Linked DNA regions of Pigmentiphaga aceris. The protein of the gene in region 1 interacts with the protein of each later gene in a pairwise test. Links are inferred from orthologs where the notes say so. Each region holds a gene or a part of one and is shown in the gene's direction. Other genes may lie near its edges. The genes, in order: FXN63_RS09160 and FXN63_RS26115.

The links.
Region 2: the proteins of FXN63_RS09160 (region 1) and FXN63_RS26115 interact in binary tests that used the Escherichia coli proteins (3 or more experiments, as listed by UniProt). The link is inferred for Pigmentiphaga aceris from one-to-one orthologs.

Annotation. Positions count from the first base shown.
Region 1 is NZ_CP043046.1:2,153,977-2,165,651, forward strand. What follows is about bases 7,593-10,592. They hold FXN63_RS09160 (helix-turn-helix domain-containing protein), read left to right. Parts: upstream 7,593-8,525; coding sequence 8,526-9,659; downstream 9,660-10,592. Other genes in these bases: rlmN (dual-specificity RNA methyltransferase RlmN), read left to right, coding at 7,593-8,529; ispG (flavodoxin-dependent (E)-4-hydroxy-3-methylbut-2-enyl-diphosphate synthase), read left to right, coding at 9,788-10,592. In the rest of the region: FXN63_RS09110 (peptidoglycan DD-metalloendopeptidase family protein), read left to right, coding at 4-966; FXN63_RS09115 (3'-5' exonuclease), read left to right, coding at 1,016-1,810; 23S rRNA (uracil(1939)-C(5))-methyltransferase RlmD, read left to right, coding at 1,983-3,386; FXN63_RS09125 (YeeE/YedE family protein), read left to right, coding at 3,550-3,987; FXN63_RS09130 (DUF6691 family protein), read left to right, coding at 3,984-4,397; FXN63_RS09135 (MBL fold metallo-hydrolase), read left to right, coding at 4,411-5,295; FXN63_RS09140 (ArsR/SmtB family transcription factor), read left to right, coding at 5,285-5,659; FXN63_RS09145 (Bax inhibitor-1/YccA family protein), read right to left, coding at 5,738-6,439; ndk (nucleoside-diphosphate kinase), read left to right, coding at 6,728-7,153; more of rlmN, read left to right, coding at 7,351-7,592; more of ispG, read left to right, coding at 10,593-11,101; hisS (histidine--tRNA ligase), read left to right, coding at 11,128-11,675.
Region 2 is NZ_CP043046.1:6,037,056-6,048,594, reverse strand. What follows is about bases 5,555-8,418. They hold FXN63_RS26115 (rod shape-determining protein), read left to right. Parts: upstream 5,555-6,396; coding sequence 6,397-7,440; downstream 7,441-8,418. Other genes in these bases: mreD (rod shape-determining protein MreD), read left to right, coding at 8,403-8,418; mreC (rod shape-determining protein MreC), read left to right, coding at 7,506-8,399; gatC (Asp-tRNA(Asn)/Glu-tRNA(Gln) amidotransferase subunit GatC), read right to left, coding at 5,805-6,113; gatA (Asp-tRNA(Asn)/Glu-tRNA(Gln) amidotransferase subunit GatA), read right to left, coding at 5,555-5,801. Also shown: FXN63_RS26150 (MFS transporter), read left to right, coding at 1-422; FXN63_RS26145 (exodeoxyribonuclease III), read right to left, coding at 609-1,403; pyrE (orotate phosphoribosyltransferase), read left to right, coding at 1,635-2,321; FXN63_RS26135 (helix-turn-helix domain-containing protein), read right to left, coding at 2,437-2,799; Asp-tRNA(Asn)/Glu-tRNA(Gln) amidotransferase subunit GatB, read right to left, coding at 2,816-4,267; more of gatA, read right to left, coding at 4,275-5,554; more of mreD, read left to right, coding at 8,419-8,951; mrdA (penicillin-binding protein 2), read left to right, coding at 9,040-10,935; rod shape-determining protein RodA, read left to right, coding at 10,985-11,539. UniProt on the Escherichia coli protein: Forms membrane-associated dynamic filaments that are essential for cell shape determination. Acts by regulating cell wall synthesis and cell elongation, and thus cell shape.

The DNA of each region.
Region 1 (11,675 bases):
AGGATGCTGAATCGGCGTACGCCTGGTCAGAAGCACGAAACCAAGCCGGCAACGGCACGGCTGGCCGGACTGGTGTATCGGGGCGCAGTCTGCGGCCTGGCCGCACTTGCGTTGGCAGCTTGCACGACGCCGCCCCGCCGTACAGCTGCGCCGGTTGTCGAACACACGGGTTCCAGCCCGGTGATGAGCGCACCGGACACCTCGTCCGGCAGCGCGGCAGCCGCAACCCCGTCCACCGGTGGCGTCTATGTCGTCAAACCGGGCGATTCGCTGCGTCGCATTGCGACGGCTTACGGCGTGGACTGGCGTGACCTGCAGCAGTGGAACAACCTGCCAGATCCCAATCACCTGGTACCCGGGCAGGAGCTTCGCTTGCATGGCGCAGGCGGAACGGCGCCGGTCGCATCAGGCCCGGTGCCTGCTGCACCGCCAGCCGGTACGGTGCAGACCAACCCCATCGGCGGTGGTGGCGCGAGCCAGTCCCGTCCGCTGGACGCCGCGCCTGGAACGGGCGTGAGCGACGGTGCTCCTGCGCCCGCAACCGCCACCAAGCCGCCGGCACCCTCCGCACCGGTGGTGCGTGGCGATGGCCCTGATGAACGCATCGACTGGGCCTGGCCTGCCAATGGCAAGCTGATCGAAGGCTTCAACGAGGCGCGCAACAAGGGCCTGGATATTGGTGGCAACCTGGGTGACCCGGTGCTGGCTGCGGCCGATGGCAAGGTGGTGTACAGCGGCAGTGGCCTGCGTGGCTACGGCAATCTGATCATCATCAAGCACAACAACACCTACCTGTCTGCATACGCGCATAACCGCGCGCTGCTGGTCAAGGAAGGTCAGGAAATCAAGCGCGGCCAGCGTATTGCGGAATTGGGCCAGACCGACGCCGCCACGCCGCGTGTGCACTTCGAAATCCGTCGCCAAGGCAAACCAGTCGATCCGGCCGGTTTCCTGCCGGCACGCTGATCTTTGCTGTGCATTGCTGCTTGAATTTCTCTGGCACGAGTCGTTTCTCATGACGCCGATCCTCATTTTCGACCTGGAAACCATCCCGGACGTCGAGGGTCTGCGCCTGCTTAACGGCTGGTCGCCAGACGTGCCCGATGCCGAGGTGGTCGAACGCGCCTTTGCGGCGCGGCGCGAGGCAGTGGGGCACGACTTCCTGCCGCTGCATCTGCAGAAGATTGCGGTGGTGGGCTGCGCGTTTCGCGACAACGATGGATTCCGGGTGCGCTGCATCGGTGGTCCGGATGACAGCGAAGCCATGCGCATCTCGGGTTTTTTCAAGACCATCGAGCGCTACACCCCCCAGCTTGTCAGCTGGAACGGGTCCGGCTTCGATCTGCCGGTCTTGCACTACCGTGGCCTGATTCACGGCGTGGCCGCTCCCCGTTACTGGGATATGGGCGAAGATGACCGTGATTTTCGCTACAGCAACTACATCAGCCGCTACCATCAGCGCCACGTTGACCTGATGGACCTGCTGGCGAAATACAATGGCCGGGCGAACGCACCGCTCGATCAACTGGCCAAGCTTTGCGGGTTTCCTGGCAAGCTGGGCATGGATGGCAGCCAGGTCTACACCGCCTGGACCGACGGCCGGGCCAACGAAGTACGCGCTTACTGCGAAACTGACGTAGTCAACACCTGGTTGGTGTATTGCCGGTTCCGCCTGATGCGGGGTGTGCTTACCCGCGAGCAATACGACGACGAGATCGCACTGGTCCGTAACACGCTGGCGGCCATCGATGAGCCGCACTGGCGCGAATATCTTGCGGCCTGGCCCGACGCTGGTCAGCCCGCACCCTGAACGACACTGTCCCCACACACCGGCCTGGCCGGTGTGGTGCGCGACACGGCACACTCTCATGACTCACGTACACGACGATTCTTCCGCCAGCCTCATTGCGTCTGGCATGCCTGATGATGACGACACGCCTTTCGCTGCGCGCGAAGGCGGTGCGTCACGCCGTGCAGATGCCATGGCCGAGGTCGCCATCTCGCGCCTGGACGCGCCTGATGCATCCTGTCCGCCGCCCGCTCCGCCGGCCGACGGCAGCATCCTGATCGAATCGCTGGATCAGGATGGCCGAGGGGTAGGGCGGCGCGATGGCAAGGTGATCTTTGTCGAAGGTGCGCTGGCCGGGGAGCGCGTCAGCATCAACGTGTTCCGCAGCAAGTCGTCTTACGAGGTTGCCAACGTCGTTGAGGTGCATCACAGTTCGCCGCTGCGTGTCGAACCGCGTTGCCCGCACTTCAAGGTCTGCGGCGGCTGTGCGATGCAACACGTCGATGCCGGCGCGCAGGTTGCGATCAAGCAGCGCGTGCTGGAAGACACCTTCTGGCACCTGGGCAAGCTTCGCCCCGAACACATGCTGCCGCCGATTCACGGCCCGTACTGGGGCTATCGTCATCGCGCTCGTTTGTCGGTGCGGGCGCTGCCCAAGCCGCGCGGCGTGTATGTGGGCTTCCGGGAAAAGAAGAGCAGCCATGTGGCGGACGTGCGCGAATGCCATATCTTGCCGCCGCATGTGAACGACCTGCTGATGCCGCTGCGCACGCTGATCGCTGCCATGTCCAAGCCCGACCGCCTGCCGCAGATCGAAGTGGCCGTGGGCGATGACGTGACCGTGCTGGTGCTGCGTCACCTAGTGCCCTTGATCAAGCGCGACCTGATCCTGCTGGCCGATTTTGCCGAGAAGCACAAGATTCAGTGGTGGCTGCAGCCCGACGGCCCGGAAACCCTGCATCCGCTGTTGCGTGCCGACCGGGAAGGCCTGTCGTACACCTTGCCGGAATTCGGCCTGCGCATGCCGTACCGGCCGTCCGACTTCACCCAGGTCAATCCTGGCATCAATCGGGTGCTGGTGTCGCGTGCCTTGCAACTGCTGGATGCGCAGCCCACCGACCGCGTGGCCGATATGTTCTGTGGCCTGGGCAACTTCACCTTGCCGCTGGCGACGCAATGTCGTGAAGTGGTGGGTGTCGAAGGTCTGGAGAAGCTTACGCAGCGTGCCCAAGACGCCGCGCGCCGTCACGGCCTGGACGGGCATACGGCGTTTTCCACGCTGAACCTGTTTGAAGTCGATGCGCGCTGGTTGCGTAGCCTGGGGCATTTCGACCGCATGCTGATCGACCCGCCGCGTGAAGGTGCGCATGCGCTGGCGCAGGCCTTGGCTGCCATTGGCAGTGACGGCCCGAAGCGGATCGTCTACGTATCCTGCAATCCGTCTACGCTGGCTCGCGATGCGGCAATTCTGGTGCACGAAGGTGGGTACGTGATCCGCAGTGCGGGTGTGGTCAACATGTTCCCGCACACCGGGCACGTGGAGTCGATTGCCGTGTTCGAGCCGGGTCCGCGATTGTTGGGTGCGCCGGCTTCCTGATCCAGCGGAGCTAACTTGTGGATGAGGCGACGACGCTTACCGGTCGTCTCGCCGAGTCGCAAGGCGCTGGTGCCTGGTGATCCTGCGCAATGGGTGGAGCCAGGCATTTTCATCTGCGACAGGATCCTATATATTAGAATATTCTAATGTTCGAATAAAAATCATGCATTGGTCTCAAGCCTTGCTGGGTGGCATGTTGATCGGCGGTGCAGCAGTCTTGTTGATGGCGGGGCTGGGGCGTATTGCGGGTATCAGCGGTATTGCCCGCCAGGCATTCGGTCGCGGTAAAGGCGATGGCCGTGAAGATCGAGGCTGGCGACTGGCTTTTCTGGCCGGCCTATGGTGTGCGGCCTTGCTATGGCAGCTTGTGCGTGGCGGCGTGAGCCTGGGCGTGCCGCAGGTATCCACGCCTGTGTTGCTGCTGGCGGGCTTGCTGGTCGGGGTCGGGACGGCTTTGGGTGGTGGTTGCACCAGTGGTCACGGGGTGTGCGGCATCGCGCGCTTGTCGCCACGGTCCCTGTTGGCGACGGCGGTCTTCATGTCATTCGGTTTTCTCACCGTCTATGTGCTTCGCCACGGTTTGCCGGGAGCCTTGTCATGAGGCTGGCAATCGGTTTTGTGGCGGGCCTGTTGTTCGGCTTCGGGCTGATCATCGGAGGCATGACCGACCCTGCCCGGGTGCTTGGTTTTCTGGATCTCGCAGGCGCCTGGGATCCAAGCCTGATTTTCGTGATGCTGGGGGCAGTCGTCACTACGGCGCTGGGCTATCGCCTGGTGCTGGCGCGCGCGCATCCCGTGTGTGACACGGGCTTCCATTTACCCGCCGCCAAGCGCGTTGATCGACGCTTGTTGCTGGGCGCGGCGCTGTTCGGGACGGGCTGGGGGCTTGCCGGGTATTGTCCTGGTCCCGTCATTGTGTCCCTTGCCAGTGCACAGAGCGGTGTGTGGATCATGTTCGTGGCAATGCTTGCCGGCTGGTTGCTGGTGGATCGCGTTGTCGCAGCGTCTTGAACAGGGAGGTGTCATGACATATCCGGTCGAAAACCAAGCACCGCAGGTGCAGAGTTTCTTCCACGAGCCAACGTCAAGCTTCAGCCATATTGTGTCTGACCCGGCAAGCGGCCGGGCCGCGATATTCGAGGCCGTGCTCGACTACGACCCGGTCTGCGGCCGCACCTCGCGAAGCTTCGCCGATCAACTGGTGGCGGCTGTGCTGGAGCGTGCCTTGACGGTCGATTGGATCATTGAGACGCATGTGCATGCCGACCACCTGTCGGCGGCACCGTATTTGCGGCAACGCCTGGGCGGACAAATGGCGATCGGCAGCCGAATCACCCGTGTTCAGCAGATATTTGGTGAGCTGTTCAACGCAGAAGATGATTTTCCTCGTGACGGAAGCCAGTTCGATCGACTGTTCGACGATGGGGATACGTACAAGATCGGCCACTTGCAGGCGCGTGTGATGCATACGCCCGGTCATACGCCGGCCTGCACGACGCACCTTGTCGGCGATGCAGCGTTGGTGGGCGATACGCTGTTCATGCCCGACTACGGCACGGCCCGCTGCGATTTTCCTGGCGGCGATGCACGCGCTTTATATCGGTCTATTCAGCAGATTCTTGCCTTGCCGGACGAGACGCGTCTGTTTCTTTGTCATGACTACAAAACCGAGGGCCGGGAGGGTGTCTGTGGCCAGACGACTGTCGGTGCCCAGCGTGCCGCGAATATCCATGTCAGCGGGGCGGCCGATGAGGAGAGCTTTGTGCGTATGCGCCAGGCCCGCGACGCAACCCTGGGCCAGCCCCGCCTGATCCTGCCGTCGGTGCAAGTCAATATGCGGGCAGGGCGCATGCCGCCGCCGGAGTCCAATGGGGTGCGTTATCTGAAGGTGCCGATCGATGTCTTCTGAGATAACCGTGGATACGCCGCAGGTGGGCCTGTTGGTCAAGGCGCCATCTGCCGCGATGCCGCTGGACGTGATGCGGCAGCGTGCCGACGAGGCAGTGGCCCTGCTCAGGTCGGTGGGCAGCACCAACCGGCTGATGATTCTCTGCCAGCTGGTCGAGGAAGAGCGTTCCGTGAGTCAACTGGTTGACGCGCTGGGGCAGTCGCAAAGCGTGGTTTCGCAGCATCTGGCGGTGTTGCGCCGCGAGGCGATGGTAGTGGGGCGTCGCGATGGGCAGTCCATTCACTACCGGATTGCCGATGATCGCGTCCGCGTGTTGATGCAGACATTGTTCCAGTTGTTCTGCCATCCCGACGACAAGGTCTGAGATCAGGCGACACAAAAAAAGCGGACCCCGAAGGGCCCGCTTTTTTTCCGTCAGGCCTTGCGGCCCAGGTTTCTATCCTTACTCGCGATCGCCGCTGGTGATGCCAAGAATGGCCAACAGGCTGGAGAAAACGTTGTACAGCGACAGGTATACGCCCAGCGTCGCCGACACGTAGTTGGTTTCGCTGCCGTTCTTCACGCGCTGCAGATCGACCAGGATGAAGGCCGAGAAGATACCGACTGCCAGCACCGAGATGGTCAGGGTGAGCGCCGGAATCTGCAGGAAGATATTGCCCACGGCAGCGACCATCAGCATGATCGCGCCGATGAACAAGAACTTGTTCATGTTCGACAGGTCACGCTTGATGGTGCTCGACAGCACAGCCATCGTGCCGAAGACTGCTGCGGTGCCGCCGAAGGCGAGCGTGATCAGCGACGCGCCGTTGGACATGCCCAGCACGAAGCCGAGCATGCGCGACAGCATGATGCCCATGAAGAACGTAAACGCCAGCAGCAGGCCTACACCGACTGCGCTTTCCCGATTCTTTTCGATCAGGAACATCATGCCGAAAGCGCCCACCAGGAACACGATGGAGCTTAAGCCCGGACTGGCACCCATGATCTGGGCGATACCGGTGTTCAATCCGACAACCGCGCCGAGCACGGTGGGGATCATGGAAATTGCGAGCAGCCAATATGTATTGCGCAGTACACGATTTTGTACCGCGACCTGCCGGCTTTCACCGGCGGTGCTGACAGATGCCGTGCGGAACTCGTTCATGGAGACCGACTCCTATTGTTTTGTGGCGTTGTCAAAAGTTGCCCCCGCGAGGATGGCATGAGGTTCAGACCCCAAGTATGCATCAGGGTTCCCGTGTGTGCCTAACGGCGTATCTGCCTGCATCGGCCTGTGATCGCCCTTTTTGTCCGGTCGAAAGCGGAACCCTCCCGTTGCGCGATGGCGAATCATGCGTCGGTGTCTGCCTTGCGAAACGACAGCGTGATACAATTTAGGGTTGAGGTAATCCCGAAGCGTAAACTAGAAGTACTTGTTTTTATTGGAGTTTTTATGGCAATTGAACGCACCCTGTCGATCATCAAGCCTGATGCCGTTGCAAAGAACGTTATCGGCCAGATCGTTACCCGTTTCGAGTCGGCTGGCCTGAAGGTCGTTGCTGCTCGTCTGACCCAGCTGTCGCGTGCCGACGCTGAGCGTTTCTACGCTGTGCACTCGGCTCGTCCTTTCTTCAAGGACCTGGTTGAGTTCATGATCTCGGGCCCGGTGTTCGTGCAAGCGCTGGAAGGCGAAGGCGCAATCCTGAAGAACCGCGACCTGATGGGCGCGACCGATCCGAAGAAGGCTGACAAGGGCACCATCCGCGCCGACTTCGCTGACAGCATCGACGCCAACGCCGTTCACGGCTCGGACGCGCCGGAAACCGCTGCTGTCGAGATCGCGTTCTTCTTCCCGGAAATCAACGTCTACTCGCGTTGATCCAGGGAGAGGCTGACGCCTCTCGTTCGACCTGCCGGGACCCGGTCGGCGCATGCCGCCGGGTCTTTGTGCAAGATCGAAAAAGTGTTTGAAGCAACTGTTCGACGCAAGTGCTCGACGCAAGTTGTGTAGAAGTACGTGTTTTGAAAAACCGCTGCGAAGCCTGCAGCACCTCCCAACCGATCAAGGAGAACGCCATGGAGAGGACAGAAACGGGGACGTCCCCGGCGCCGCTCGATACGCGCATCAACCTGCTCGGCATGGATGGTGCGGCACTCGGCGCATTGGTGGCATCGTGGGGCGACAAGCCCTTCCGTGCCAAACAGCTGCAGCGCTGGATTCATCAGCGCGGCGCTGGCGATTTCGAGGTCATGACCGACCTCGCGAAGTCTTTCCGCGCCACCCTGGCCGAGCGTTGCGACATACGCAGCCCCGGTGTGATCGCGGACCATCTTTCTGCCGACGGCACGCGCAAGTGGTTGCTTGACGTCGGTCGTGGCAATGCGATCGAAACCGTGTTCATTCCGGAAGACGATCGCGGCACGCTGTGCATTTCCACCCAGGCCGGCTGTACCGTGGCCTGCCCGTTCTGCTCGACCGGCTACCAGGGTTTCAATCGCAACCTGGGTGTGGACGAGATCATCGGGCAGCTGTGGTGGGCCAAGCGCACGCTGGAAGCCGCGCGCGCCGACATGCCCCCGCGTGCGGCCGATGCCGATCCGCGTGTGATCAGCAACGTCGTGATGATGGGCATGGGCGAACCCCTGCTCAATTACGACGCCACGGTCAGTGCACTGAAGCTGATGCTTGACGACAATGCCTATGGCCTGTCGCGCAGGCGTGTCACGCTGTCCACGTCAGGCGTGGTGCCGATGATGGACCGCCTGTCACAGGACTGCCCAGTGGCCCTGGCGGTGTCGCTGCACGCGCCGAATGACGCGCTGCGCGACGAGTTGGTGCCGCTGAACAAGAAGTACCCGTTGCGCGAGCTGATTGCCGCATGCCAGCGTTATCTGGAATATGCGCCGCGTGACTTCATCACCTTTGAATACATCATGCTGGATGGCATCAACGATGCCGACCAGCATGCGGACGAATTGATCGACATCGCACGGCAGGTCTCGTGCAAGTTCAACCTTATTCCGTACAACCCGTTCCCGCAGTCAGGGCTCAAGCGCTCTTCGTCGGCACGTATCAAGGTATTTGCGCAACGTCTGATCGACGCAGGTATCGTTACGACTGTACGCAAGACGCGCGGCGATGACATCGATGCGGCCTGTGGACAGCTTGCCGGCGAGGTGCAGGATCGCACTCGCCTGAAGGCCCGGCAGGAAATGAACAGCAAGTTCGGACGGATCGTAGAGGTTCATGGATGACGTACCCCGGTGACAACGCGACTGCGCCTGGCGCAGCCGATGCATTTTCGTCTGTTGGTCACGCCTTGCGCGAATTGCGCACGCAGCGTGGCTGGTCGATCTTCGACGTATCGGCGCGCCTGAAGTTTGCGCCGCGCCAGATCGAAGCGCTCGAAAACGAAGAATGGAGCGAACTGCCGCGCGGCTCCTCGTTGCGTGGTTTCTTGCGCAATTACGCGCGCTTGCTTGAAATCGATCCCGAACCGCTGCTGACGGCAGTGGAAGGTCCGGCCCATGCTGCTGCCGCGCCGCGTGTGACCGATGCCGTTGCCAGTGCGGTGGCTGCCGTGTCGTCGGCGGTGCCGGTGTCCTCATCGCGTCGTCGGTCCACGATCGGCCAGCAGCGCCGCCGTGGTGTTGGCGTCTTCAGCATCGTGCTGGTGCTGATCGCTGCGGGCGCTGCTTACGCCGTGGTGCAGGAGCGTCTGCCCGAGCAATGGCGCATTGCGCGCATGCTGCGTAACGACAATGGCAATGCGATCACGCCGCCTGCCACGATTTCCGGCGCACCCGGCACTATTTCGAGCAATGCCCCGATTGCAGCGGCAAATCAGCCCGAAGTGCGCGTACCGCATCCGCTTGAGCCTGCTCCTGCGGCCAATGGCTCAGCAACGCCGTCGTCTTCGTCGGGTACCAGCACGACTACCACGACTACCACGGTGATTCCGCCGTTGAGTCCGACGGCCAATACGTCGTTGACGCCAGCTGCGCCCACACCGGCACCCGGTGCGATCACGCCGCCGGCAACCACGCCTGCACCGACCGCAGCACTGGTTACGCCGCCGGCTGCGACGCCTGCCAGCCCGGCAGCAACTGCTGCGGCAACAGCTGCGCCGCGCGCGGCAGCACCGGCTGGCAGTTCGCCCCTGGTCTTGCGTGTGGTCAACGACAGCTGGGTTGAACTCAAGGCAACCAACGGCACGCTGGTGTCGAAGGTGTTGCCGGCCGGTAGCGAGCACAGCTTCGATGTGGTGCCGCCCGGACGCCTGGTTGTCGGCAATGCCGGTGGTGCCACGGTGTCCTGGCAGGGCAAGCCGATGGACGTGCGCAGCGCACAGCGTGACAACGTGGCGCGTCTGACCTTGCAGTGAAGCAATGGCGTGCTGGAATGGAGTTTTTGACGCTGGGCCGCGCCAAGTCAAAAAAGCGCCCCGTTGGGGGCGTGGCGCGGTAAGCGTGGAAACTTTTCTTCCGGTGGTGAACTTGCATGGATGAGCGGATGAGTACGGAGTCGACCGAATCTACGACGCAGACTGGCTCGTGTCCCGAGCCGCTTCCTTTTCCGGTTGGCCCTGATTTCCGTCGTGTGACGCGACAGGTTGCAGTGCGCTGGGGCAACCGCACGGTCATGATCGGCGGCGATGCCCCGGTTGCCGTGCAGTCGATGACCAACACCGACACAGTCGATGCCATCGCCACGGCCATCCAGGTCAAGGAGTTGTCCTTGGCTGGGTCGGAAATGGTCCGCATCACTGTCAACACGCCGGAAGCTGCCCGTGAAGTGGCAGCCATCCGCGAACAGCTTGACCGCATGGGTGTGGATACGCCGCTGATCGGCGACTTCCACTACAACGGCCACAAGCTGCTGACCCAATACCCGGATTGCGCGCAAGCCTTGTCCAAGTACCGGATCAACCCCGGCAACATGGGCAATGGCAAGCGTCGCGACGACAATTTTGCGCAGATGATCGAAGTCGCCTGCCGCCACGACAAGCCAGTTCGCATCGGCGTGAACTGGGGCAGCCTTGACCAAGACCTGCTGGCGCGCAAGATGGATGAAAACAGCCAGCGCTCGAAGCCGTGGACCGCGCAGGCGGTGATGCGCGACGTGCTGGTGCTGTCTGCCGTGGAAAACGCGCAGCGTGCCGAACAGCTTGGCCTGCCTGGCAACCGCATCGTGTTGTCGTGCAAGGTAAGCCACGTACAGGACTTGGTCTCGGTGTATCGCGACCTGTCGCAACGCTGTGACTATCCCCTGCACCTGGGGCTTACCGAAGCCGGCATGGGCAGCAAGGGCATCGTGGCATCGACCGCGGGCCTGGCGCTGCTGCTGCAAGGCGGCATCGGCGACACTATTCGCATTTCGCTTACCCCCGAACCGGGTGGTGACCGTGCGAAGGAAGTTGTCGTCGGTCAGGAAATTCTGCAAAGCCTGGGCCTGCGCGCCTTCGCACCTGTGGTGGTGGCTTGCCCGGGTTGCGGTCGTACCAGCAGCACGGTCTTCCAGGAATTGGCGTCCAGCATCCAGGAATTCCTGCGCGCACAGATGCCGGTCTGGCGCTTGAAGTACCCGGGCGTCGAAAGCATGAACGTCGCGGTCATGGGCTGTGTGGTCAACGGTCCGGGCGAGAGCAAACATGCCGACATCGGCATCAGTTTGCCCGGCACTGGCGAGACCCCGATTGCACCGGTGTTCGTCGACGGCCAGCGTGTGGTCACGCTGAAGGGCGACAACATCGCCGAGACTTTCCAGGGCATGGTGGAAAGCTACGTGCAGCGCCGTTATGGTGCTGCGGAAACGGTGGATGCCTGAACGGCCCGCCGCACAACGATAAAAAGATGGCAGAAAACTTTCAAAAGCTCACCGCGATTCGCGGTATGAACGACTTGCTCCCCGCCGATTCGGCTCGTTGGGAGCGCCTGGAACGCCTGGCCCGCGACTGGCTGCGCAGCTACGGTTATCGCAATATCCGCACCCCGGTGCTGGAGTTCACGCGTCTGTTCACGCGCGGCATCGGCGAAGTCACCGACATCGTCGAAAAAGAGATGTACAGCTTCACCGATTCGCTCAATGGCGACTTGCTGGCCATGCGTCCCGAGTTCACCGCAGGCACCGTGCGTGCCGCGATCGAACACAATTTGCTGTATGACCGTCCGCAGCGTCTGTTCTCGATGGGACCGGTGTTCCGTCACGAGCGTCCGCAGCGCGGTCGTTATCGCCAGTTCCACCAGATCAGTGTCGAAGCCATGGGTTTTGCGGGTCCTGATGTGGACGCCGAACTGATCGTGATGCTGGCGCGTCTGTGGCAGATTCTTGGCCTGACCGACATCCGTCTGGAACTGAACTCCCTGGGTGCGTCTGAAGAGCGCGCAGCGCATCGCGACGC
Region 2 (11,539 bases), 3.9 Mb from region 1 along the record:
TGGGTCGCAGCCTGCGCGGCACGCCGCTGTTGGCGGCTGCCGCGATTGCCGTCTCGCTATTGTTCGCCACTACGTTCGGCGGTGGCCTGACCGGTGCCGTGATCGTCTCTGCATTGTGGGGTGCTGCCTTCGGCCTTGTGCCGGTGGCAATGACGACCTGGATGCAGAAGGCCTTGCCCGATGCCTCGGAAGCCGGTCAGGCGCTGCTGGTCGTCACCTTCCAGGTGTCGATCTCGTCGGGTGCGTTTGTGGGCGGGTTGATCGCCGACGCGTCAGGGGTTGCCGGCACGCTGCGGCTGGGTGCCGCGCTTGCGATCGCCGCCGGTGCGGTCATCCTTGTGCTCGCCCGCAAGCGCCGCACGGTGGTCCAAGCCGTCGATGCCGTCGATCCTGCAGAACATCCCGCATGTCCTGCTCGTTGATGACACGTCAGCCCGGCGTCTGAGGTGCCGCAGCACGCACGACGGTCGCCACTTCACATCGCCCTTCGCCTGAACGACCGCGTAAGTTTCCGGTACCAGGCGTCGGGGCAGATGATGGCCTGGACCTCAAGGCGTTCATCGCATTTCTTGAGGAGGTTTGCCGACGCCTGGACCGCTGGTAAGCGCCTATACCGTGAAGTCGTAATCCACCGTCAGCGGCGCGTGGTCCGAGAAACGGTTTTCCTTGTAGACCGAGGTCGCACGCGCACGCGCCGCAATGCCCGGCGTGGCGATCTGATAATCCAGGCGCCAGCCCACGTTCTTGGCCCAGGCCTGGCCACGGTTGCTCCACCACGTGTAGCACTCATCGGTGGTGTCGGGATGCAGGCTGCGGTACACGTCGACAAAACCCAGCTCGTCGAACACCTTGGTCAGCCACGCCCGTTCTTCCGGCAGGAAGCCGCTGTTCTTCTGGTTGCTCTTCCAGTTCTTCAGGTCGGCTTCGCGGTGCGCAATGTTCCAGTCGCCACAGATGACGAATTCGCGGCCGGTCGTGCGGTGTTCTTCCATCAGGCTGGCCAGCCAGGGCGCGAAGTGATCCAGGAAGCGGTACTTGGCGGCCTGGCGTTCCTCGCCGCTGCTGCCTGAGGGCAGGTAGGCGCTGACCACGCTCAGGCCCGGCCAGTCCACGCGCAGGATGCGACCTTCGGCGTCGAACTCTTCGTTCTCGAAACCGGTGATGGTCTTGTCGGCGGCGTTCTTGATGTAGACGCCCACGCCGCTATAGCCTTTTTTCACGGCCGAATAGAAGTGGCCGTGGTAACCGGGCGGATTGCGTTGCGCATCGTCCAGGTCGGATTCCAGCGCTTTCAGTTCCTGCATGCAGACGATGTCGGCATTGCTGGCCGCAAGCCAATCCAGATAGCCTTTGCGGGTGGCCGAGCGCAGGCCGTTGACGTTGAGCGAGACGATACGCAGCAAAATGGGGCTCCCTGAAAGCGCATAAGGCTAGCAGATGGCGATTGTCGGGCGCGAACCAGGGGCGCGATGGCCGTAAAATAGCAGTTGCTCAGCAAAACGCTTAGCCACTGCTACGCAAACGATTAGCAACTGCCAAGCGCGGGGGCAGCCCATCACGGGTATGTCCGCTCATGCCCCTTGCACTGTCTGTCTGCTTCTCCCGCCCATCCCCATTTCTTCCGGAATCGCCCTGTGTCCGCCAGCCTTCACGCCCTCGACCCCGCCACCTTTCGCACGGACTTTGTGCGCTTCGCTATCGATTCCGGTGTGTTGCGCTTCGGCAGCTTCAAGACCAAGGCCGGGCGGATGAGCCCGTATTTCTTCAATGCGGGGCTGTTCAACAGCGGTGCGACGGTGGGCAAGCTGGCCGCCTTCTATGCGCAGGCGCTGATGGCCGCCAACGTCGAATTCGACATGCTGTTCGGCCCGGCCTACAAGGGCATTGGCCTGGCCACTGCAACCTCTGTGGCGCTGGTCGAGCATGGCCGCGACGTGCCGTTTGCGTACAACCGCAAGGAAGCCAAGGACCACGGCGAGGGCGGCACGCTGGTGGGCGCGCCGATGCAGGGCAAGGTCGTGATCATCGATGACGTGATCAGCGCAGGGACCTCGGTGAACGAATCGGTGGCCATGATCCGCGCAGCGGGTGCCACGCCGTCGGCGGTGCTGATTGCGTTGGATCGCATGGAGCGCGCAGGTGCCGACGACGCCTTGTCGGCGCATTCGGCCACGCAGGAAGTGTCGCAGCGTTACGGCATTCCGGTGATCAGCATTGCGTCGCTGGCCGACATTCTGGCGCTGGCAGAGCAGGGCACAGGTGGCTTCGACGAGCATCGTGAGGCTGTGCTGGCGTACCGCGCACGTTATGGCGTGAACTGATTGGTGTGAACTGATTTCGGCGGTTCGCTCAAAGTAAAAAACAAAAGGCCGACAGGATCAGTTCTGTCGGCCTTTTGTTTTTACGCGCTGACCACTGTCGCCGACCTGGCAACCATCACCGTTGCCCGCTGTTTCCTGGCCGCTCCAGCAGTCGCAGCACGCCCATCACCTTGCGGCGATCCACGTCGTCCAGGCCACCCAGAATCCGCAGCGCTTCCAGCTGCCAGCCGTCCAGCGGCGCATCGGTGGGCATGGCAGGGGCCGTAGGGTTTGCCGATGCATCCCCGTCGGTCAGCCATACCGCAGACACCCCCAGCGCATCGGCCAGTTTCTTGACCGTCCCCCACGCCGGGCAATACGAGTCGCCCCGCGTCAGAATGCGGTTGACCGTCGACTGCGGCACGTCCGCCACCCGCGCCAGTTCGCTCTGGCTGCGGATGTTCCGCTGGCGCATCACGGCGTCAATGCGGGCGGACATGCTCATCGGTCGGTCATCAGCCCAGCTTCTCGCGCAGCAGATCATTCACCTGCTGCGGATTCACCTTGCCGCGACCGGCCTTCATCACCTGACCTACCAGCGAGTTGAAGGCCTTTTCCTTGCCCGCGCGGAATTCCGCGACGATGCCGGCATTGGCTTCCATCACTTCGTCGATCAGCTTGCCGATGGCACCGCTGTCGCTCACCTGCTTCAAGCCCTTGGCTTCGATCACGGCATCAGCATCGGCAAACTCGCCCGACCACAGCGCCGTGAACACTTCACGCGCGATCTTGTTCGAGATCGTGCCATCGGCAATGCGAGTCAACAGACCGGCCAGCTGTGCCACGTTCACCGGGCTTTGTTCGATCGCCAGCGAGTCGCGGTTCAGCGCTGCAGCGACTTCGCCCATCACCCAGTTCGCGGCGATCTTGGCCTGGCCTGCCGGCAGCTTGGCGACCACGGCTTCGAAGTATTCGGCGGTGGCGCGACTGCTGGTCAGCTGGGCCGCGTCGTAGGCCGAAATACCGAAGTCGGCTTCGAAACGGGCGCGCTTGGTGGCCGGCAGTTCGGGCATGTCTGCGCGAACACGTTCGATCCAGTCTTCGCTGATGGCCAGCGGCGGCAGGTCGGGGTCGGGGAAATAGCGGTAGTCATGCGCGTCTTCCTTGGTGCGCATGCTGCGGGTTTCGTCCTTGTCCGGGTCGTACAGGCGGGTTTCCTGAATGACCTTGCCGCCGTCTTCGATCACTTCGATCTGGCGACGGATTTCATACTGAATCGCGCGTTCCAGGAAGCGGAAGGAATTGACGTTCTTGGTTTCGGTACGGGTACCGAATTCCTTCTGGCCTTCCGGGCGCACCGACACGTTGGCGTCGATACGGAACGAGCCTTCCTGCATGTTGCCGTCGCACACGCCCAGCCACACGACCAGGCTGTGCAGCGCCTTGGCATAGGCCACGGCTTCGTCAGCCGAGCGCATTTCAGGTTCGGTCACGACTTCCAGCAGCGGCGTGCCGGCGCGATTCAGGTCGATGCCGCTGGCGCGTTCGCCGTGCGGGCCGGTGACGTTCTCGTGCACCGACTTGCCCGCATCTTCTTCCAGGTGGGCACGCGTCAGATTGACCGTCATTTCCTTGTCGCCGACAAAGAAACTCACCTTGCCGCCTTGCACCACCGGGATCTCGAACTGGCTGATCTGGTAGTTCTTGGGCGAATCGGGGTAGAAGTAGTTCTTGCGTGCAAACACCGACACGGGGGCGATGTGTGCACCCACGCCCAGGCCCAGGCGAATGGCGCGCTCGACCGCGCCGCGGTTCATGACCGGCAGCGTGCCGGGCAAGGCCATATCCACGGCGTTGGCCTGCGTGTTGGGCTCAGCGCCGAATTGCGTGCTGCTGCCGGAAAAAATCTTGGACGCCGTGGATAACTGCACATGCGTTTCCAGGCCGATGACGACTTCCCATTTCATAGCTGTCTCACTTTGCCGGCCGGCGGGTATGCCAGTCGGTCGCCTGCTGGTAACGGTCGGCGATGGCAAGCAGACGGCCCTCGTCGAAATAGTTGCCGATCAGTTGCAGGCCCACAGGGCGCTGCGCGTTGACCGGGCCTGCGCCAAAGCCGCACGGAATCGACATGCCGGGCAATCCAGCCAGGCTGCCGCTCAAGGTGTAGATGTCGGCCAGATACATGGCCACCGAGTCGTTGGACTTCTCGCCCAGGTTCCAGGCCACGGTCGGCGACACGGGGCCGGCGATCACGTCGCACTGCGTGAAGGCTTGCTGGAAGTCTTGTGCGATCAGGCGGCGCAGCTTCTGGGCTTGCAGGTAGTACGCGTCGTAATAACCATGCGACAGCACGTAGCTGCCTACCAGAATGCGCTTTTGCACTTCCGCACCGAAACCTTCGGCACGCGAGCGGCTGATCATGCTGTCGACGTCAGTGTATTCCGCAGCCCGATGGCCGTAGCGCACGCCGTCGTAACGCGACAGGTTGCTCGACGCTTCGGCCGGGGCAATCACGTAATAGGCCGGAATCGACAACTCGGTACGCGGCAGCGAGATTTCCACGGCGGTCGCACCCAGTGCTTCGAACTGGCGAATGGCGGCGTGAATGGCAGCAGACACGTCTTCAGCCAGGCCCGCGCCGAAGAATTCGCGCGGCAAGCCGATGCGCAGGCCCTTCAGCGGCAGGTCGGCGTCAGCCGGCTGCGCGTGCGCATCGAAGGCACGACGCACACGGCCAGCGGCGTTGGCTTCCGCACCGCATTGTTCCGCGCTGGTGGAGTCCTTGGCGTCGAAACCGGTCATCGGGTCCAGCAGTTCGACCAGATCGCGCGCGCTGCGGGCGAAGGGGCCGGCCTGATCCAGGCTGGAACCGTAGGCGATCATGCCGTAGCGCGACACGCTGCCGTAGGTCGGCTTGATGCCCGAAATACCGCACAGCGACGCCGGTTGGCGAATCGAGCCGCCGGTATCGGTGCCGGTGGTGCCCAGCGCCAGGCCCGCAGCAACCGCTGCCGCCGAGCCGCCCGACGAGCCGCCCGGAACCGACTTGGTATCCCAGGGGTTCAGTACCGCGCCGAACGCAGAGTTCTCATTGGAAGAACCCATCGCGAACTCGTCGCAGTTCAGCTTGCCCAGCGACACCGCGCCAGCGGCTTGCAGGCGCTCGACAACTGTCGCATCGAAGGGGCTTACATAATTAGCCAGGATCTTGCTGCCGGCCGTGGTGCGCCATCCGCGCGTCACGAACACGTCCTTGTGCGCGATCGGAATGCCGGCCAGCGCGGGGGCATTGCCTGTGGCGATCAATGCGTCGGCGGCTTGCGCCTGGGCCAGCGTCAGGGCCGGATCGACGTGCAGGAAGGCATTGATCGCCTGTTGCGACTCGATGGCGGCAAGTGCGCTTTGGGCCAGCTCGACGGCCGACACCTTGCGGGCAGCCAGGGCGGCGCGCAGATCGGCAATGCCGGAAAATTCGTTGTGCAGTGCGTGTGTCGTCATGGCTTATTCAATCACCTTGGGCACCAGGAAAAGGCCGTCGTGTCGGGCCGGTGCGTTGGCGATCAACGCGTCGCGGGCAGCCTGATCAGGTGCCTCGGTCACGACGTCGTCGCGCAGTCGCAGACTGACCTCATTGATTGCCGACAGCGGGTGGGCCAACGGAGCGATGCCGGTGGTGTCGACCGCCTGAAGCTGTTCGATCAGGCCAAAAATGCCGTTCAGGTCTTGCAGGACACGGTCGCGCTGGCCGGCGTCGAGATCGAGGCGGGCCAGTCGCGCAATGCGCGTCACGTCTTGTTCGGTAAGCGCCATGGCTGTCGGGGAGTATCGGTAAGAACGTCCGCGGTGAACGTTCGGGGTCCGGAAGGATGGCGGCGGGGATGCCGCCGGCCGCCGAAAGAAACAATGTTGCATTTGCGTATAGCGCCCGGGGCTGCGGCCTTTGGGGCCGAAATGACGGGGCAAACCGCGTGGAAGCTCGCAATACGCAGGGTTTTGAAGCAGATTTCGCGGCAGTTGCCGACGATTATAAGTTATGATTTTGCGTTTCTCGCGCTGCCCTCCACCGCACCCAGCCCTTCACCAAAAGATTCCCATGTTCGGTTTCCTGCGTAGTTACTTTTCGAATGACCTGGCGATCGATCTGGGTACAGCAAACACCCTGATCTATGTTCGCAGCAAGGGCATCGTGTTGAACGAGCCCTCGGTCGTCGCCATCCGCACGGAAGGTGGGCCCAGCGGCAAGAAGACCATTCAGGCTGTCGGTCGCGAGGCCAAGCAGATGCTGGGTCGTGTTCCCGGCAACATCGAAGCGATTCGACCCATGAAAGACGGCGTGATCGCCGATTTCACGGTGACCGAACAGATGCTGAAGCAGTTCATTCGCATCGTGCATCCGAAAAGCCTGTTTGCGCCCAGCCCGCGCATCATCATTTGCGTACCCTGCGGTTCTACCCAGGTAGAACGTCGCGCCATCCGCGAATCGGCACTTGGTGCCGGTGCAAGCCAAGTATTCCTGATTGAAGAACCGATGGCCGCTGCCATCGGTGCCGGTCTGTCGGTATCCGACGCGACTGGCTCCATGGTCGTCGACATCGGCGGCGGTACGACTGAAGTCGCCGTCATCTCGTTGGGCGGCATGGTCTACAAGGGTTCCGTGCGCGTCGGCGGCGACAAGTTCGACGAGGCCATCGTCAACTACATTCGTCGCAACTACGGCATGCTGATCGGTGAACCCACCGCTGAAGCCATCAAGAAAGAAATCGGTTCTGCGTTCCCGGGTTCCGAAGTCAAGGAAATGGAAGTCAAGGGTCGCAACCTGTCGGAAGGTATTCCGCGCAGCTTCACCGTGTCGTCCAACGAAATTCTCGAAGCCCTAACCGATCCGCTCAACCAGATCGTGTCGGCCGTCAAGATCGCGCTCGAACAGACCCCGCCGGAACTCGGCGCGGACATCACCGAGAAGGGCATCATGCTGACCGGCGGTGGCGCCTTGCTGCGCGACCTCGACCGTCTGCTGCAGGAAGAGACCGGCTTGCCGGTTATCGTGGCCGAAGACCCGCTCACCTGCGTGGTCCGTGGTTGCGGTGAAGCGCTCGAACGCATGGACAAACTGGGCGCCATCTTCACCAACGAGTAAGACGCAGCCGGTCCCGTCACGGGCCGGCCGGCCCGCCCAGGGCCACGGCGCGATGCTGGAGTTTCATGCAATACAGCCCACCGTCCTTCTTCAAGCAGGGCCCCGACGTTTGGGTGAGGCTGGTCTTCTTTTCCCTGCTGTCGATCGCGCTTTTGATCGTCGACGCACGTTTTCAGACACTCGATGTGGTGCGCCAGGCCGTCGCCGTGGCGCTTTACCCGTTCCAGCGCGTCGTGCTCCTGCCCGGCACGATGTGGAACGAGACCACCGTGTTTTTTGAAAGCAAGACCGAATTCCAGCGGGAAGCTGACGACCTGGCTCGCCAGCGCATCGAGATGTCGCAAGTCACGACGCGCGCCACCCAACTCGCCGAAGAAAACGCGCAATTGCGCCGGATGCTCGGTGCGAGCGCACGCGTTCGCGTGCCCTCGGTTCTGGTTGAAGTGCTATATGAAGTCCGTGACGCATTCAGCCGTCGGCTGATCGTCGACAAGGGCTCGCAACACGGCTTGGCCGCAGGTATGCCCCTGATCGATGACGGGGGCGTGGTCGGTCAGGTCGTTCGTGTGTCACTGCTTACGTCCGAAGTTGCCTTGCTGACCGACCGGGACCAGATGGTGCCGGTGCAGGTGCTGCGTAACGGCGTGCGTTCGGTCGCCTTCGGCGACGAAGCGCCGGGCCGCCTGGGCCTGCGTTTCATGGCGTCCGATATCGACGTGCAGGTGGGCGACGACCTGGTCACGAGTGGCCTGGATGGCATCTATCCCGCCGGCTTGCCGGTGGGCAAGGTCGATACGGTCGAGCGTGACGGTTCTTCAGGTTTTGCACGAATTCTTGCCAAGCCGGTAGCCCGACTCGACCGTTACCGGCATTTTTTGGTCTTGCAGACGGTTCAGTCGGAACTACCGGCACTTCCCGCTGCCGAAGAAGTGCGGCGTCGTCAGGCGCGGCGTCCCTGACCTATGCCTAAAGCACCTTCAACCCTCCCGCGCTCGCACCTGTTTGGCGCGCAGCCCCTGCTGTTACCCGTCAACCCACGATTCATCTGGTTGACGCTTGTCATCGCCTGGATGATCAACCTGATGCCCTGGGGCCAGTGGCCCGGGGTGCCAGACGTGCTGGCGCTGTGCCTGATCTTCTGGAGCGTGCACGAGCCGCGCAAGATCGGCATGTTTGCGGCCTTCCTGTTTGGTCTGCTGATGGACGTGCACCAGGCCCGTCTGCTGGGCGAGCACGCGCTTGCCTACACGCTGCTGTCTTATTTTGCGATCGCGCTGCATCGGCGTATTCAGTGGTTCGGGCCGATAGGCCAGGCCCTGCATGTGTTGCCGCTGCTGCTGGTTACCCAGTTGGTGGTCTACAGCGTGCGTGCGGCGCTGTCGGGCACTTGGCCGGGCTGGAGCTGGATGCTGGACAGCGTGGTTGCTGCCGCGTTGTGGCCGATCGCCGACCGCCTGCTGCTCGCCCCCCAACGTCGTGCGCCCGAGCGCGACGACACCCGTCCGATCTGAGGAGCAGGCGCGGCATGCAAGATTCCGTGCGCGAGAGATATCGCTCTCAGTCGTGGTTCCCGGCTTTCACGCTGGCGACCGGACGGCGATGACCGAGATCAAGGACTCGAACCGCGAAATGCGGCGGTTCCGTGGGCGGCTGTTGATCGCGATGCTGGTGGTGTTCGCGTGCTTCGGCGTGCTCTGCACCCGCTTCTGGTGGCTGCAGGTCTACAAGCACGACGCCTATTCCGCACGCGCCGAGCAAAACCGCATATCGGTCGTGCCGATTCCGCCGCATCGGGGCCTGATCCTGGATCGCAACGGCGTGCTGTTGGCGCGCAATTATTCCGCTTACACGCTGGAAATTACGCCGTCACGGGTCGTTGACCTGGAAAAGACCATTGACGAACTGTCCAATGTGGTCACCATCGATGCGCGCGACCGCCGCCGCTTCCGCAAGCTGATGGAAGAGTCGCGTCGCTTCGAGAGCCTGCCGATCCGCAGTCGCCTGTCGGATGAAGAAGTGGCGCGGATTGCCGCCAACCGTTTCCGTTTCCCCGGTGTCGATGTCCGTGCCCGCCTGTTCCGCCAATATCCGATGGGTGAATCGGCGGGCCACGTGATCGGTTATATCGGCCGGATTTCGCAGCGTGACCAGAATCGCCTGGATGAGACGGAAGACGCCGCCAACTATCGCGGTACCGATTACATCGGCAAGGAAGGCATCGAGAAGTCCTACGAAGCCCAGTTGCATGGCACCACCGGCGTGGAAGAAGTCGAAATCACCGCAGGCGGCCGGGCCGTGCGCACCTTGTCGCGCAAGCCGCCGGTCACCGGCGACAACCTGGTGCTGTCGATCGACATCGAACTGCAGAAGCTGGTGGAAGCCGCCTTTGGTGATCGCCGTGGTGCCTTGGTCGCCATCGAACCGGCAACCGGCGACATTCTGGCCTTCGTGTCGCGCCCGGGCTTCGACCCCAACCTGTTCGTCGACGGTATCGATGTCGAGAACTGGAAAGCGCTGAACGAATCGCCCGACCGCCCGCTGATCAACCGCCCGCTGTACGGCACCTACCCGATCGGCTCGACCTACAAGCCCTTCATGGCGCTGGCGGGTCTGGAGATGGGCAAGCGCAACATGACGCAGACCATGTGGGACCCGGGCTTCTTCGAATTCGCCGACCGCCGCTACCGTAATGCCGGTGACGTGGGCTATGGCCACATCGATCTGCACAAGGCGCTGGTGGTGTCTTCGGACACCTACTTCTACTCGCTGGCCAACGACATCGGCGTCGATGCCATCCACGATTTCATGAAACCCTTCGGTTTCGGGCAGAAAGTGGGTATCGACCTGAGCGGTGAAAAAGCCGGTGTGCTGCCGTCAACTGCATGGAAACGCGCGGCGTATCGACGCCCCGATCAGCAGCGCTGGTATCTGGGCGAAACGCTGTCGGTGGGCGTGGGCCAGGGCTACAACTCGTTTACCTTACTGCAGCTGTCGCAAGCCACCTCCACCTTGGCCAACGACGGCGTGTTCATGCGTCCTCACCTGGTTCGTGCGGTGCAGAACAGCCGCACCGGTGCGCAGACGCTGACGGTACGCGACCCCAGCTACACCATCCCGCTCAAGCAGGCCAACCTGGACTTCGTCAAACGCGCCATGGCCGACGTGGTGCGCGAAGGCACGGCCAAGCGGCCCTTCATCGGCGCGCCGTACCAGGCGGCCGGCAAGACCGGTACCGCCCAGGTGTACAGCCTGCGCGCGGGCGAACGCTACAACGCGGCCAAGCTGAACGAACGCCTGCGTGACCACGGCCTGTTCATGGGCTTTGCGCCGGCCGACAACCCCAAGATCGCGGTAGCGCTGATCGTCGAGAACGACGGTTTCGGCGGCAAGGTAGCCGCGCCGATTGCACGCCGCGTGTTCGATTACTGGCTGCAAGGCAAGAAACCGACCGAGCCCGATAAAGCGGTCACGCCTGATCTGACGGCGCGGGACTAGGAGAGCAGTAGTGAGCAGCAGCATGACGACCATGAACCGGTATTACTGGATGCGGGCGCTGGTGGCGCGCATCTGGGTGTTCGACTGGATGCTGCTGCTGATCCTGAGCCTGCTGGCGCTGGTTGGCCTGGTGTCGATGTATTCGGCGGGTGGCGGCTTCGATGGGCGCTTCGCCGATCAGGCACGCAATTTCGGCATCGCGCTGGTGGCGATGTGGATCGCCGCGCAGTTTTCCCCGCACGCACTGATGCGCGTCACTGTGCCGGCGTACTTGCTGGGTGTGCTGCTTTTGGTGGCGGTCGAGGTGGCCGGTGAAACCAGCAAGGGGGCCACGCGCTGGCTGAACCTGGGCATCACGCGCATTCAACCATCCGAGATGATGAAGATCGCTGTGCCGATGATGATGGCCTGGTACTTCCATCGCCACGAAGGGCAGGTGCGTTTCCGCGACTTCGTGGTGGCGGCAGTGTTGCTGCTGCTGCCCTTTGCGCTGATCGCCAAACAGCCTGACCTGGGCACCGGCCTGCTGGTGTTCGGCGCAGGTTTCTTTGTGCTGTATTTCGCGGGCCTGTCGTTCAAGCTTCTGGTGCCAATCACGCTGGCT